2 regions of the Candidatus Thalassolituus haligoni genome follow, and region 2 is predicted to be linked to the other one. Evidence: predicted binding sites of a transcription regulator. Region 2 holds the regulator's gene; the other holds the start of a gene.
What was found. The regulator PhoB, encoded in region 2, activates phosphate uptake and scavenging genes when phosphate is short. The targets are predictions, from matches to a motif close to TGTCATANNNNTGTCANA.
Positions count from the first base shown of each region.

Region 1 (7,682 bases), 420 kb from region 2:
TCGATATTCAGATAAATACGGCCTTGATCAATATTGAAGGCGGTATTACCAATGAAGTAGATGGGCTGTTCAGCCTGTGTGACTGCGTTGATTTCTGGCACAATCATAGTCCTTCCTGATAATTAACGTTATTTTTCAAGCTGTACGCCTGGTAAGGGGACTCCCTTGCAGAGGAACTATACGTCCACTTTGTCAGCTTTTAAAATTAAATTTGGGTGACTATAGGTCGCACCAGAAAAGCGCAAAAACTCGCCTCAAAAAAGGGATTTGTTCTATATAAATAATGGCCACCCCTCCTGTCAGGAAATATATATTCATAAAAAATATGAAAAAATACGCCAATATAATGATCTATTCATTTGGAAAGTATTTATTCAATAATCATCAAATATTCATCAATTTCTGGCAGCCAGCCAATCCCGCACCCAGGTTGGCCACTCATTGGATAACTGGTCATCTTGCACGTGAAACTGCTGACCATAGGCGCTTAATTCAACCTGCCAGGCGTGCAGCAGATGATGGGAAGCACCCAATTCAGCGATTTCCTCCGAGGTTAACGCCTGTTGCAGGCGCTGAAGATAAAAACGACCGCCGTGGGCGTAAATCTTGTCTGCCACAATAGGGTGCCCCAACGCGGCCAGTTGTGCCCGCAGCTGATGTTTGCGACCCGTTTTCAATTCGCATTGAACCAGTGTCAGCCCATCCTTTGCTGCCAGACACTGAAACAGTGTGCGACTGAGTTTGGCAGAACCGGACAGCAACGGCTGATGCTGTTCGGGGTCAACCACGTACATCTGACAACGAATGGCGCTGTCTTGCCGCTCTGCCAGATGACATTCAAAATCGAGCTGCTGCCAATCCGGCTTGCCATACACCAGCGCCAGATAAGATTTACGCTGCAGCAGGGTGTTAAACCGTTTTTTCCAGCGTTTGTCGGCGGCAGAATGTTTCGCCAACAGAAGGATGCCTGATGTCTCCGCATCCAGCCGGTGTAACAGGTGGGCGTTGGTCGCCGGACTTTGGCGGCGTACCAGATTGATCAGGGTGTTGTAGAGATTGCGGGTGGTACGTGACACCGGTAAACCGGGCGGTTTGTGCACCGCCATCAATTCGTTACTTTGCCACAGTAATTGCCATTGGGTGTCGGCCTTGCCTTCCCGATGCTGTGGCAACCAGAAGGCAAATTCCTGCCCCGCTAGCAACGGTATCGAGGCGTCCTGACAGCAGTGCTCATCAATGTGTATCCAGCCATTGTTGAGGGATGCCTCAAACGACAGCCCGTCTCGTCGCTCACACCAGTATTGCCAGAGGGTGGCCAGAGGCTGATCCTCGAACAGCTGTCCAGTCAACCAGAACCCGTCCCTTTCAACTGATGCTCCGTCAACTGATGCTCCGTCAACCGTCCCGCCAAGTAATCGCATGTCGGGCAATATCAAGAATCCTGCTCCAGTGCCTCAACCCATAACACCCCTACATCCGCCCGTAACACCTTGACGGTGGTTCCGGCAGTGAGCGGTTGCTGGCTTTTGAGTTTCCACTCAACACCGGAATAACGATGGATGGCCTTACCGCTGATATCGACGTCCTGCTCCAGTACAAAAGCATCGCGGGCAAAGTCGCTATTGATCGGTGTTGGTTGTCGCTCGTCCTGCAGCCGTTTTAATGGCTTCCACAGCGCCAGTGCCAGGCCACAAGTAATCAATGCGTTACTCCATAATGCTGCGGTCAGGGTTTCCGGCAAGATACCAACCAGCATCAGCAAACCAGATAGCACCAACGACAGCCCGAGGAAAAACAATACGATGGAAGCAAACCCCAGAATCGCAACTTCAATAATCAGTGCCAGAATACCGGCCACCAGCAATGATTGGGGCAGATGTGACAACAGGTAGCTCATAGCGAGTTTCCTTACAATTAGGTGATGGAGCAGAAAGAAGCATACGCCGGTGCCCCGACAACGGCCCTGTCAGACCAGTGTCTGGAGCAAGCGTTCAAACGCCGTCAGATCCGTATAGCGGTCGTTAACCGAGGCATTGTGGCTGATAAATAGGCCACCGGCCTGACGGATGCCGCCTTCGATCATCAGGTTATCGTGCAACCCGAATTCTTCAATTTTCAAACCATCCCGATCACGGATATCTCCCACTGGGCCAGGCTCACCCGTTATCCCAAACTGGGCCCAGGTACGGTTTGCAAACGGGGTCGGATCGTTACTGTAACCCATCAGCTGTTTGCCCAACCCTCGGGCAAAACCCAATTCATAAACGGTACCCACATCTGCGCTGGGGCCACGGAATGGCGTCAGGTTGGCGATGACCCTATCGGCCTGACGGATCAGCGCTTCATTGCCACGACTGATGGCCCACGCCAGTTCCGTGGTATCACCCGCCTCCAGTTCCGCATCGAGTGGAAATAACCCGGTAAACCCGTAGCGTTGGCAAAGGGCTTTTTTGGCGGCTCCCAGTGCAACGGCATTGGGCAGAAAGACTTCTGGCCCGGCAAGATAAATTACCGCAGTCGTCATAACGAGTCCGAGTGGCGATGGTGTCGGCAAAGAGCGTTCAGGGCAAGTGTCATGGGCGGATTTTCAACGATGATAATGGAACGAACATGGGGGTAAGAACGGTAAGAACGGCGCTATCCCGTATTGGGGTATAACGCCGACTTCCCTGTCGCAGCCAGATGTTATCTAACCCTTGTTCAAGGTACTGATAATCGAGGTCGCCATGGCCACCATGCTGCTGGCATCGGTACCGCTGTCTGGCAGCAAGACGACGGAAGATTCCTTGGCAATCGCGTGTTTGGCTTCAATCGCCTTGGAGGCCAGTTCCAGCTGAATGGCTTTCTGACCATCGTCGGTATTGGCAATATCCCCGACCATTTTTAATGCCAGTGCTTTCGCCTTGGCGACGGCAACAATGGCCTGCGCCTCACCTTCTGCCTTCAATACCTGCTCCGCCTTGTCGGCTTCTGCTGCCAGTACCCGTGACTGTTTCTGACCTTCTGCGACGTTAATGGCAGACTGGCGATCACCTTCCGATTCCAGAATCTGGGCGCGTTTGACCCGCTCGGCTTTCATCTGGGCTTCCATCGATTGCATCACCGATTGCGGCGGCACGATGTCTTTGATTTCGTAGCGCAGCACCTGGATTCCCCAGGGTTCGGCGGCTTCGTTAATCGAGGTGACAATATTGATGTTCAGCAGGTTGCGCTCTTCAAAGGTGCGGTCGAGTTCCATCTTGCCCAACTCGGAACGCATGGTGGTTTGTGCCAGCTGAGTTACGGCGAACACGTAGTTATCAACACCGTAGGTCGCCTTGTAAGGATCCAGTACCCGGAAATACAACACGCCATCAACACTCAGGGTAATGTTGTCACGGGTAATGGCCGACTGGCTGGGTACATCCTGGGCCTGTTCCTTGAGGCTGCGATCCGCCGCAATCCGGTCGATAAAGGGCACAATAAAGTTGAGACCGGCTTCTTTGGTGGAGTGGTATTTGCCAAATCGTTCAATCAGCCAGGCGCGGTTTTGCGGTACAAATTTAATGCTGCTACGCACCAGTACCAGCACAAACACCAGCGCAACGGCTTCGACCGAAAACAGCAGGGAGATAATTGAATCCATGATAGGTCATCCTGTATGGGAAGTAGGATCATTCTGAAGCTGCAATGTGTCTGATTCGCTACCTTGGTGCAAGCGAAGCGGTTGCCGTCAGAGCAGGATGTCACTAAAGAACCGCTTGCAGAACCCTGGTGCCTGTCGTGCGCAGGGCTGTTCTACTGCGGAAAAGCTGGATTTGGCTCTTTTCTGAGCGAATGGTTGTTACGTTAAATAAGAGTGATAAATGGGCATTTTGAGTCGATTATTAACACCCTAATGTCGAGCGCTGTAATTGATAGACGTACCCTTAAAGCGATGGACGTTCGGTATGAGCTGCCAGTACGCCTTCCAGCCGACTGCTGTATTGCTGTTTCCAGTCGCGCAGAAAGGCCAGATCGTCGGCGAATGCCGGTGCCAGTGGTGCCGACGCCTTGGCCTGGCTCAAACCGGCAGCGGGCCGCAGCTGGCTACTGCCTGGCTGCACCTGCAAGGCACGCAAGCACTCGGTGCTGTAGCGATGGGTATCGATGTTATCGACCACCCACCACTCGGCTTGCAGGCGCTCGTGGGTGATATCCAGCACCACGTAGCCACGAAAGTAGAAATCAACAAAATTCAGGTGTGGTAACAGGGCTTCCAGGGAGGCTCCAGCCATCTGCGCCTGGGGGTAACTTTCAATGCCCGGCGAGGTAACTGCCGGTGTCACAAACTCGACCCCGAGCGGCTTGCCTGGATCATCAGCGAACGGATCCTGATACAGCTCAAGTGCCCAGGATGAGTGAATATCGCCGGTGAGGACAACCCAGTTATCGACATTCGCCCGACTGACGGCATCAAACAGTCGTTGACGCGCCGCCGGGTAGCCATCCCACTGGTCGTAATTGAAGGGCATATCATTGGTGCCTAATTGGGCAACCATGACCTGCTGGCCACTCAGTTTCCAGGTGACGCCCTGTTGCTGGGCATTGGCGAGGTTGCTGTATAACCATTCTTCCTGCTGATAGCCCAACAGCGTGCGTCCGCTCAGGTTACGCTCTTCCATCGTTGCCGCCTGGGCATCGCGCCCGGCCAGACGGGTATCCAGCATGGTCAGATCGACCAGATCACCAAAGCGGAAGCTGCGATAAATACCCATATCCGGCCGGGACGGCTCACGAATCGGCATCCACTCCAGATAGGCCTGCACCGCACCACTCAGGCGTAAGCGCCAGTCACCTTCACTGGCGGTATCGTGATTGTCTGCGCCGCCCACCCAGGCGTTGTTGGCCACTTCATGATCATCCCAGATCACCAGAAATGGATGCTGACGGTGAACTTCCTGCAAATCCTTGTCCTGCTTGTAACAGGCATGGCGCTGACGATAGTCCTTCAGCGATTGGGTCTCATGCAGCGGCGTATTAATGCGCCCGGTGCGCGCGCAGTCTTCCAGATCGGCGTATTCGTAGATGTAGTCGCCCAGGTGCAGAATCGCATCCAGATCTGCACGTTTGGCCAGCTCCCGGTAGACGTTAAAGTAGCCTTTGGCAAAGTTGGAGCAGGAGGTATACGCAATCCGCAAATGCGTTACCGAGCCTTCTGGCAATGTCCGGGTTCGACCCACATCGGAGTAATGGCCATCGGCTTCAAAGGCATAATAGTAGGTGGTGGCCGGGAGCAGGCCTTCGGCATCCACCTTGACAGTGAAATCACGGCTGGCATCGGTGAAGCCGATTCCCTGGTTCACCACCTGTTGTAACTGTGGGTCGGTGGTGATCAGCCAGCGATAGGAGATACCGAAGGTACTGTCGAGCGGAGTAATCCGAGTCCACAGCAACACCCGGTCGGTGAGCGGATCGCCACTGGCGATACCATGCTGGAACGGATAGCGCATACGGTCGCTACCCGGCTTGATTGCTGGTGCAAACAGGCTGGTACCGGCACTGTCCAACAGGAATTCCCGGCGAGTCAGAGGCATGCTGTATCCGCAACTAATAACATAAGCCGGGATTAAGCCGTTAGCCCATGACAGTCCGGTTGCCGGGGGTTGAAGTTAGTATTGCAGTTTAGCGTCAGTTAGATGACAGCGGCAGCACCACGATTAGCGCCGCTTTAAACGTTACGGCTTTGCAGCTGGCGTCGCAGCAGGGCCAAAAAAATAATGGGCGATGCGATTGCCCAGCAGCAGCGCAACCAGAAATATCCAGACATTGCCATTCAGGCTGAACATGTCTACCAGCGCCGGGCCAGGGCACAAACCAACCAGACCCCAGCCGACACCAAACAGGGTCGCCCCGGTTACTAACCGCCCGCTAACGCCAGCCAGTGTCGGGTAATGAAAACGCTCGGCAAACCAAGGCCGACGGCAACGCTTGCTGCTGAAGTAAAGCAGGGCAAACACCGGAATGGCGCTGCCCATCACTGCAATCAAGGCCGGCTGCCAATGGCCAAAAAGATCCAGGAAACCGCGTACTTTTTCCGGGTTGTGCATGCCAGCGACAATCAAACCAATACCGAATACCAGCCCACACACCAATGCTAATACTGCAGCAGCGAAAACGGTCGGCACGCTATTACGTCCTGAAATCATAACGCATCGCCTTCCATAAACAGGTTCAAGGCCGACATCAGCGCCACCGTGAGAATACCTGCCGTCATAAATATCAGCGTCGCCACCATCGACCGTACCGATAGCCGCCCGATGCCACAAACGCCATGGCCACTGGTACAGCCATTGCCAATATAAGTGCCTATCCCCACCAGCAACCCCGCCGCTATCAGTAACAACGGACTGTCGGTAATCACAATGGCATCTGCCTCAAAGCCAATGATCACCAACACCGGCCAGGCCAGAATCAGGCCAAGGAAAAACCACAACGACCAATAACGTCGCTCTTGTCCCGGTCGAGCCAGTAAAAACAGGCTCGATATCACCCCCGTCATACCGCTGATACGGCCATGGCCAAGCCACAATAAACCGGCCGCCAGACCAATCAATGTTCCACCCGTCAATTCTGCTACCATTGCCTACGCCTTTTGATTTTGGCGGCATATTACCCCAGCCTGACACTTCTGAAACACATCTACGCGCTATCGGATGAACACTGCATCGCCCACTGGGTAGAAAACCCCTACTGGCAGCACTTCTGCGACGAGCAGTATTTCCAACATCGACCGCCGATTGATCCCACCACGTTCGGGCGTTCGACCGAGGGTACCGGGGAGCGCAACACGACAGTCGTATAGCCGCCGTCGATGTCTGCATATCAGCGAGGCAAAGTGCAAATGGCCTACCCAACGGCTGCTAACGAGGCTGTAAAAAAGTATTTTCGAAAGGCATTTCCTCGCCATATCCAAAATGGCTACCACAATGCTCCAACCTACATCACAGCCCTCGAATTCCCGTCCGATACTGGTTAGTCTGGCAAGGACGTTTATTGTTTACAGGTTGTTGCCATGTCGATTGTTGCTTCGCTCTCCTCCCTTGCTCCAGAGCACACCACTACACCACTCACCTTGCTGGCCAAATCAGAGCTCGAACCCTGGTTACTACAGCAACCGGCTGCCAAAGCCTGGCTCGATGCCAGCCATTACAGCGGCAGTGGTACAACACTGATTCCGCAAGCCAATGGGCGTGGCTATCAGGCATTGTACGTCTGTGAATCGCTGGATGAGCCGTTTGCTTGCGGTGATTTGTCCGCCAGTTTGCCAGCAACCGACTACGTCCTGACCGAAGTAGCCAGCGCAGAACGTCTGCTCAATATTGCCTTTGGCTGGGGTGTGGGTGCCTACCGCTTTACCCGCTATAAGGAAAACACCAAACCGCAAGCCCGACTACTGCTGGATGATGACACATTGGTCGATAAGGCCAACCAGCACATTGATGCCATCACGCTGGTACGCGACTTGGTGAACACCCCGGCACAAGACATGATGCCAGCCCAGCTATCTGAGGTTACCCGTGCACTGGCAACCGAGTTTGGTGCCCGCTTTGAAGAGGTTGTTGGTGATGACTTACTGACACACAACTACCCGATGATTCATGCTGTCGGGCGCGCCAGTGTGCACTCACCCCGGCTGCTCGACCTGCGCTGGGGCCAGCCAG
Region 1 is NZ_CP139482.1:3,654,799-3,662,480, forward strand. Features, by position in the region: gene SOJ49_RS16405 (ComEA family DNA-binding protein) at 1-107, opposite strand, end outside; gene SOJ49_RS16410 (RluA family pseudouridine synthase) at 396-1,349, opposite strand; gene SOJ49_RS16415 (NfeD family protein) at 1,433-1,897, opposite strand; gene SOJ49_RS16420 (nucleoside 2-deoxyribosyltransferase) at 1,967-2,524, opposite strand; gene SOJ49_RS16425 (SPFH domain-containing protein) at 2,690-3,625, opposite strand; gene SOJ49_RS16430 (alkaline phosphatase) at 3,909-5,555, opposite strand; gene SOJ49_RS16435 (DUF6691 family protein) at 5,697-6,146, opposite strand; gene SOJ49_RS16440 (YeeE/YedE family protein) at 6,164-6,601, opposite strand; partial or broken gene SOJ49_RS16445 (transposase) at 6,641-6,802, shown strand; gene SOJ49_RS16450 (M17 family metallopeptidase) at 7,034-7,682, shown strand, end outside.
Region 1: the regulator PhoB is predicted to act here: its motif matches at 5,646-5,663, upstream of SOJ49_RS16430 (alkaline phosphatase).

Region 2 (7,682 bases):
CATAACGCCCGGATTGTACAGGCCTGCAGCGCAGGCTCAGAAAAACAGTGGTTATCGGTCAATCGGTATTGGAATACGGCTTGTTCGTCAGCGCCGCATGCGCTAAAGCATAGTCGAGCAATCAAGGCATGAATCCTGAAATTCTGCTATATACCACGATCATCAATATCAAGATGCTGATACGCTTCATGGTTTGTCAGCAAGGCAGCAATCTCCCATCACTCAGGCGTCCGTCGCCAGCATCAGCCGCTCAAACACAAAACGCCCCAGTGGTGTCTCAAGGTTGCCGTTGAGCCGGTCGATCTCGGTGACACGAGTATTATTCAGTACGGCGATGCCCAGCGTATCTGCCATCTCGGCGGCACTGGCCTGCAGCAGTTGCCCGCCGTCAGGGCAAATCAGCAGTACTGTGGCGTCTGCGTTACGCTGGCGGTATTCGCGAGCCAAACGGTAGCCTGCCATTCCGGCACCCAGAATGATCAATGACCAAGGGGCTTCAGGGAGAGTGACCGGGGATGAAGGAGAGACAGGAGCCAATGATCAAATCTCGATCATTTCAAAGTCGTCTTTGCCAACACCACAATCCGGGCAGGTAAAGTCATCCGGTACATCCTCCCAGCAAGTCCCTGGTGGAATACCTTCTTCCGGTGCGCCTTCGGCTTCATCATAAATCCAGCCACACACCACGCACTGCCACTTTTTCATGCAAATACCTGTCAATCGCTTGTTTACCCGCCGTTTATCACTCGTGTCAGCGGTAAAGGCGCCTAAGCTACTGGCCAACCCGGATAAAATCAATGGACAGGGCAATCCTCTTGCCAGTAAATGCGATTTGCCGCATGCTGCGCCGCCATGAAAAGCACTACACCCCGATACCACGCCCGGCTGTTGGCAACCGCGCCTCGCTGGAGTGGACGTTTTCAAACTGCGCTGGCGGGCATTCCCCGACCCTGGCGCTACTGGCTTGATGACGCCGGATCGCTGACCAAACGTTTGCAGGCGCTGAATCCCGCTGAGTTTTCGGTCGATGTCGTCAGACAATATCACGGCCCAGCCTTGCCCTCTGAATGTGCCGACCTGAAATTGCGCTGGCGGCAACCGGTATGGGTACGCGAAGTATCACTGCGCCAGGGGCAATACGAGCTGGTAAGAGCCCGTACCGTCATTCCCTTGACCAGCCTGGCAAGGGTTGGTCAGCCAATTCGTCATCTTGGCAATCGTTCTCTTGGCAGCTACTTATTCAGCCAGGCCAGCTTGCGCCGACAACCATTGAAGTTCAGTCAAGCCTGTCAACCGGTAACCGACAGTGCGCATTGTTTTTGCTGGACAAGGCGCTCCGTGTTTACAATCAACGGTGCGCCTCTACTGGTAACGGAGGCGTTCTCTTCGCTACTGCTATCACCACGCTTCCATTCGCCAGACGACACAAGGCATTGATTATGCAATCACCTCTGTCTGCCACACTCGATAAACTCTGGCCACGCTGGCATCAGTGGATTCAGCTGACCCGGCTGAACAAACCGGTCGGTTCCTACCTGCTGTTATGGCCGATGCTATGGGCGCTATGGGTGGCCGCCGAAGGTTTGCCATCGATTGCCAACCTGGTGATTTTTACCCTCGGAGTATTTGTGATGCGCTCCGCCGGTTGTGTCATCAACGACTACGCCGATCGTCATATCGACCGCCACGTCAAACGCACGCAGGATCGGCCCCTGACGCAGGGCCGCATAGCCGACCGCGAGGCGCTGATCGGTTTTGTTATGCTCTGTCTGATCGGCTTGCTGCTGGTGTTAATGACCAATACCCTGACCCTCTGGCTGTCACTCGGCGGGGTTGCTCTGGCAGCACTTTATCCTTACATGAAACGCCACACGCACCTGCCACAGGTGTTTCTCGGAGCTGCGTTCTCCTGGGCAATTCCCATGGCGTTCGCTGCGCAAGCCAATGAACTGACATCCCTCTGCTGGCTGTTATTTATTGCTAACGTCTGCTGGACCGTCGGCTATGACACCATTTATGCCATGGTCGACCGCGACGATGATCTGTTGATCGGTGTCAAAAGCACCGCAATCCTGTTTGGTGATCTGGACGTCACCATGATTGCCATTCTTTATGGCATGGCGCATTTTTGTCTGCTACTGACAGGCAGCCAATTAGACGCAGGGTGGCCATTCTACCTCGCCTGGTTAATTGCAGGTGGTTATTTGTGGTGGCAATTACGTGCCATCCGCAGCCGTGAGCGTATGGCCTGTTTAAAGGAGTTTCTGGCAGCTCACTGGTATGGCGCGATTATTTGGGTTGGCCTGGTGCTGAACTACGCCCTGGCGACGCCATCTTTGCCCTGATCAGGCAATATGCTTGACGCCAATCTCAGCAGTGTCACATGCTTGTAACACTGGATCAGTGTAATACCCCCGCATTATTCCTATTGTGACATTTGCGTGACGAGCCGTTATGACCAAAGCAGGCAAGACCGTTCTTATTGTGGACGATGAAGCCCCGATCCGGGAAATGATAGCCGTGGCCCTGGAAATGGCCGGGTATGAATGCCTTGAAGCAGCGAATGTACAGGAAGCACATGCGCAGATTATCGACAGAAAGCCAGATATGATTTTGCTTGACTGGATGCTGCCAGGCACCAGCGGTGTCGAGTTTGCTCGCCGCCTCAAGCGCGAAGATCGAACTGCCGAGCTGCCGATCATCATGCTGACTGCCAAGGGCGAAGAAGATAACAAGGTTCAAGGACTGGAAGCGGGGGCGGACGATTACATCACCAAACCGTTTTCACCGCGTGAGCTGGTGGCGCGCCTGAAGGCCGTTTTACGGCGCTCAACGCCGCAAGGCATTGAAGAACCAATCGAGGTCAGTGGCCTGATGCTCGACCCGGTCTGTCACCGGGTGACCGCCCATGGTAACCCGATTGATATTGGCCCTACCGAGTACCGCCTGTTGCAATTTTTCATGACCCATCAGGAGCGCGCCTACTCCCGCGCCCAGCTACTGGATCAGGTATGGGGTGGTAATGTCTACGTTGAAGAACGTACCGTCGATGTCCATATTCGCCGTCTGCGCAAGGCGCTTGGCGAATCCCACGAACAGCTGATTCAGACCGTTCGTGGCACGGGCTATCGCTTTTCGATCAAAGCCTCCTGATTTTGATGACCCCTGTCTGGCGCAGAGAGCTGCGCCGAATCCTTTATCTGCTGATACTTGCCGTTGGCTGTGGCTACTATTATTTTGGCAAGCCACTGGAAGCCCTGTGCCTGATGATGGGCATCTATATCTCCTGGCAGTGGCTGCAGCTCTATCGCCTGCATCGCTGGCTGGATCAGGGACAAACCACCGTCTTGCCACGCACACTCGGTATCTGGGGTTCCATTTTTACGGAAAACCAGCGCTTGCAACAAAGCAGCATCAAACATCAACAGCGCTTGCAGGCCATTATCAACCGCATACAGGATTCAACCGCCGCGCTGCAGGATTCGGTATTGATGGTCGACGCCACCGGGGCACTGGAGTTCTGGAATCAGGCCGCTCAAAACTACCTTGGCTTACGCAGCCCGGTTGATATTGGCCAGCCCATTACCAACCTGATTCGAACGCCGGAGTTCAAGGCCTACTTCGACAAGGCGGACTACCACGAACCGCTGACCATTCGCTCTCCAATCAACCCGCGTATTTACCTGCAATTCAATATCACCTTGTTTGGCCGTAAAGACCGCTTGATCCTGGTGCATGACGTCACCCGCCTGAAGCAACTGGAAGAAATGCGCAAAGACTTCGTCGCCAACGTCAGCCACGAGTTACGCACCCCCCTCACGGTGATTTCCGGCTACGTCGAAACCATGCAAGCTGCTTCTGAAATGTTGCCACCCCGCTGGGGACGCATGCTGCAACAGATGAGCGAGCAGAGTCATCGCATGGAAAATCTGCTCAAGGATCTGCTGATGCTGTCGCGGCTGGAAACAGGTGAGAATGAGCAGGCTCAGCCAGTGGCGTTGCAACCGCTGCTGGAAGCGATTCGCCGTGACGCAGCCTCTCTCAGCAGCAACAAACACACTCTCTCGCTGAGTATTGACCACGACCAAAAGCTGATGGGGTTTTATAACGAACTCCGCAGTGCCTTTTCCAACCTGGTATTTAATGCGGTGAAATACACCCCCGAAGGCGGCCATGTGAAGCTGCACTGGTACTCAGAGGGCGGCAAAGGTTATTTCAGTGTTACTGACAACGGCATCGGTATTGCTCATCATCATATTCCTCGCCTGACCGAGCGTTTCTATCGCGCCGACCCGAGCCGCAGCATCGCCACCGGCGGCACCGGTCTAGGACTGGCCATCGTCAAACACGTATTGCTGCATCATGATGGTGAACTGCAAATCAGCAGCGAAGAAGGCAAGGGCAGCACGTTTACCTGCGTTTTCCCCGGCAGTCGTCTTTCTGACACTAGCGCGCCTGGCCAATAAACCGCGACAAGGCATCCAGCTTGTCCGGATCGTCATCGACAATGCGCAGTCGAATCTGGACAGTCTCGGCGTCCGGATGCGGCTCTTGCGCCTGCAACATGCGAACAAACGCATTAATCCGGGCAATATCACCATTGTCAGGATGAATCACATCAACAACGGCCTGCTCCAGTAACACCGGCAGTGCATCCTGACGCCGAAAAACACCAATCATTTCCTGCAAGCTGATGTCCCGGATAACCAGCCGGGCTTCAACGCCAGAGGCAAAACGGACATTGGCCTGGCCTTTTGCGCCGGTTTTTGACACCGGTTCAGGATGCGGGGATCTGGCCAGCAAGGGAGAAACAACGGCGGCTCTGGCCGCCCCTGGTGCAGTCTTGCCTACCAGCGCCTGATTGCCCACATTCCCCATCAACACCGAAGCGCCACTACGGTCTGCTGAAGGTACTGCTTGTTCCGATACGGTAGCTGGTCTTACTTTCAAATGCCGAAACACCATACGGCTCAGCTTGTCGACAAAGGCATCCCGCGTAAACGGTTTGCCAATATAGCTGGAAACACCGGCTTCAACAGCCTTGAGTACGTGATCACGATCACCACGACTGGTGATCATCATAAAAGGCGTGGCTTTGTAATTCGGTTGCTCGCGCATCCATTTCAATACCTCGATACCCGACATCTCAGGCATTTCCCAATCACACAGAACCAGATCAAAACGATGGCTATCCAATAGCGCCACCGCCTTGCGGCCATTGGTCGCCTCAATCAGCTCACAACCGGGATAGGTTTGACGCACGGCTTTTTTCACCAGATCACGAATAAACGCCGCGTCGTCGACTAGCAGAATTGTCAGCTCAGCCATCTGCTGCACCTCGGTCAGCAACTTATATCCTGGCACCCTGACGGCGCCCCGAATCTTCAGCTTAGCCGAGACTGATCAGATTGCCGTTGCAGCTGCCACAAGGTTGCACCGATCACCGCTGCCGGTGGCACCAGGCAGTTCAGCAGCGGAATCGTCATCAATACCGACACCGAGGCACCAAAGCCCCAGGCCGTCCAGCGTTGCGTCGCCACTTGTTCGCGACTGGCACGAAAATCCTGCTGCTGGTTGTCCAGGGTATAGTCGCTGTACTGCAACGCCATCACCCAGCTACCAAACCAGAACCAGGCCAGCGGCATCAACAAATTGAGGCCAGGCACAAACGACAGCAACAACAGCAGCAAATAACGCGGCAGGTAATAACCCATTTTGACCAGTTCACGCATCAGCGTACGGGGAATCAGTGCAGCAATGGATTCATCCTCGACCACATGGCCCTGGCGCCGTTCGATCTTGCCTGCCAGCAAGCCATAAAACGGGCTTGCCAACAGCAACAGCACTGCACTGAACAGATAACCTGAAATCAGTGTCGAGAGTAATAACATCAAGGGCACAACCAGCCAGGCAAGCCATCCGAACCAACCGGAGTCCAGCCACTCCCAGCTGGTAACAGACTCAACCAGCCAATAAATACCCAGCGCCAGCAACACCAGATTAATCAGAATGGGCAGCCAGACGTAACGGCGTATTCCCGGTTCATTCAACAGTGCAAAGCCGCGCCACAAATAGCCGGCTCCTATCAATAAATTGTCTTTCATACCTGTTCCGTGCATAAAACTGGAAGGTTTTATACAATGCCGCCCCGTTTTGAGCCAGAGAGACATTGCCGACCATGACGCCAGAACGCCTGAGTTGTGTCATCAACACCCTCAACCGACGCCAGCCAGACCTGTCGGTGATTACCGATGAAGTCTACAAATCGCACAACCTCGCTGCGATTGCCCGCTCCTGTGATGCCTTTGGCGTTCAGGATGTGCACTGCGTATGGCCGACCACCACTTACCGGCTCAACAGCGTCACCAGTGCAGCCGCTGCAGGCTCAGAGAGCTGGGTCACGGTCAATACGCATCCGGATATCGAAGCCGCCATCCGTAGCCACCAGCAGCGCGGCATCAAAGTCTGTGCAGCCCATCTGACAGACCGGGCTATCGACTTCCGTGCCTATGACTTTACCCAACCAACCGCGATACTGATGGGCACGGAGAAAGAAGGGGTCAGTGATGCGGCCTCCGAACTGGCTGACGAACACCTGATCATTCCCATGCTGGGTATGGTACATTCTTTTAATGTCTCCGTTGCAGCCGCCATCATTCTTTGTGAAGCCGCCCGCCAGCGCCAACTGGCCGGCATGTTTGAACAACGCCACCTGAACGATATACGATTCAGTACCCTGTTATTTGAATGGTGCCAACCATCGGCAGCCAGACTCTGCCAAAAGCACAACCTTCCCTATCCGGCACTACGGGAAGACGGTGAAATTGCTGATCCGCAAGCTTTTTCACAACAAGTGAACGCACAGAGCGCACACACCTCCCGGTAATCAGCCAGCGTTATTTTCCTTCCCACGACAGAAAAAGAGAGATACACCCACATACCTGTGCGAGATATCGCACAAACGTGTGGGAAATCCGTAATCTGGCCTGCAATACTCCCCTCATTCGTCCCAACCAAAAAATATAACCCTTTGTTTTTCATGGAATTTATTTTTCATTTCAATTTTATGGCAAGCAATTGGCAGCTTTGTGGAACTTCTGCTCACGGCCAACTTTGGTAAAGTGACAATCACAGGGACAGGAAATCAACGGAAGATTGCCAGGATGGCACCCGCTTCAGGAAGAAGCGGAGCAGGATATCGCACAGGCAAGTGCAGCCAGGACGGCAAAGGAAATGGACATAGCACATGATGTGCCGGACAAACCAGGGATTGGCGATAAGGGATCAGGACGGCTCGGTTGAGCAACACAAGGGAATGTCAGGACACACCTCTGGAAGAGGTTCAGGGATATTCGTCATTGGATGATCAGCCAGGAAGGCAAGGCAAATGGATTGGATTGCCCACGGAAGACCGGCCAGGAGGCCTACCAGGAAGGTAAAAGGACAATGAGAGCAATGGATTTGCTCAGGGATGACCAACACGATGGACTGTGACAAGGACGATGCCAGAGGAACCAGGACTGTTCCAGGGTGCTGTGGCGGCCTGTACAGGATGTACTAGTCGCCCAATTTTTTAGCCCCTATTGCTTCTTCAGCTGTACTCCGCACTATCTGCATCTTGCCAGATTCTCACCGCGCTATTCGATTACCCACCCGGTGTACCAACCAATCACCGTTACCCC
Region 2 is NZ_CP139482.1:4,077,227-4,084,908, forward strand. Features, by position in the region: gene SOJ49_RS18410 (hypothetical protein) at 223-462, opposite strand; gene SOJ49_RS18415 (rubredoxin) at 541-705, opposite strand; gene SOJ49_RS18420 (chorismate lyase) at 853-1,437, shown strand; gene ubiA (4-hydroxybenzoate octaprenyltransferase) at 1,440-2,345, shown strand; gene phoB (phosphate regulon transcriptional regulator PhoB) at 2,455-3,153, shown strand; gene phoR (phosphate regulon sensor histidine kinase PhoR) at 3,159-4,466, shown strand; gene SOJ49_RS18440 (response regulator) at 4,447-5,328, opposite strand; gene cysZ (sulfate transporter CysZ) at 5,385-6,104, opposite strand; gene trmH (tRNA (guanosine(18)-2'-O)-methyltransferase TrmH) at 6,179-6,886, shown strand; gene SOJ49_RS18455 (DUF3392 family protein) at 7,676-7,682, opposite strand, start outside.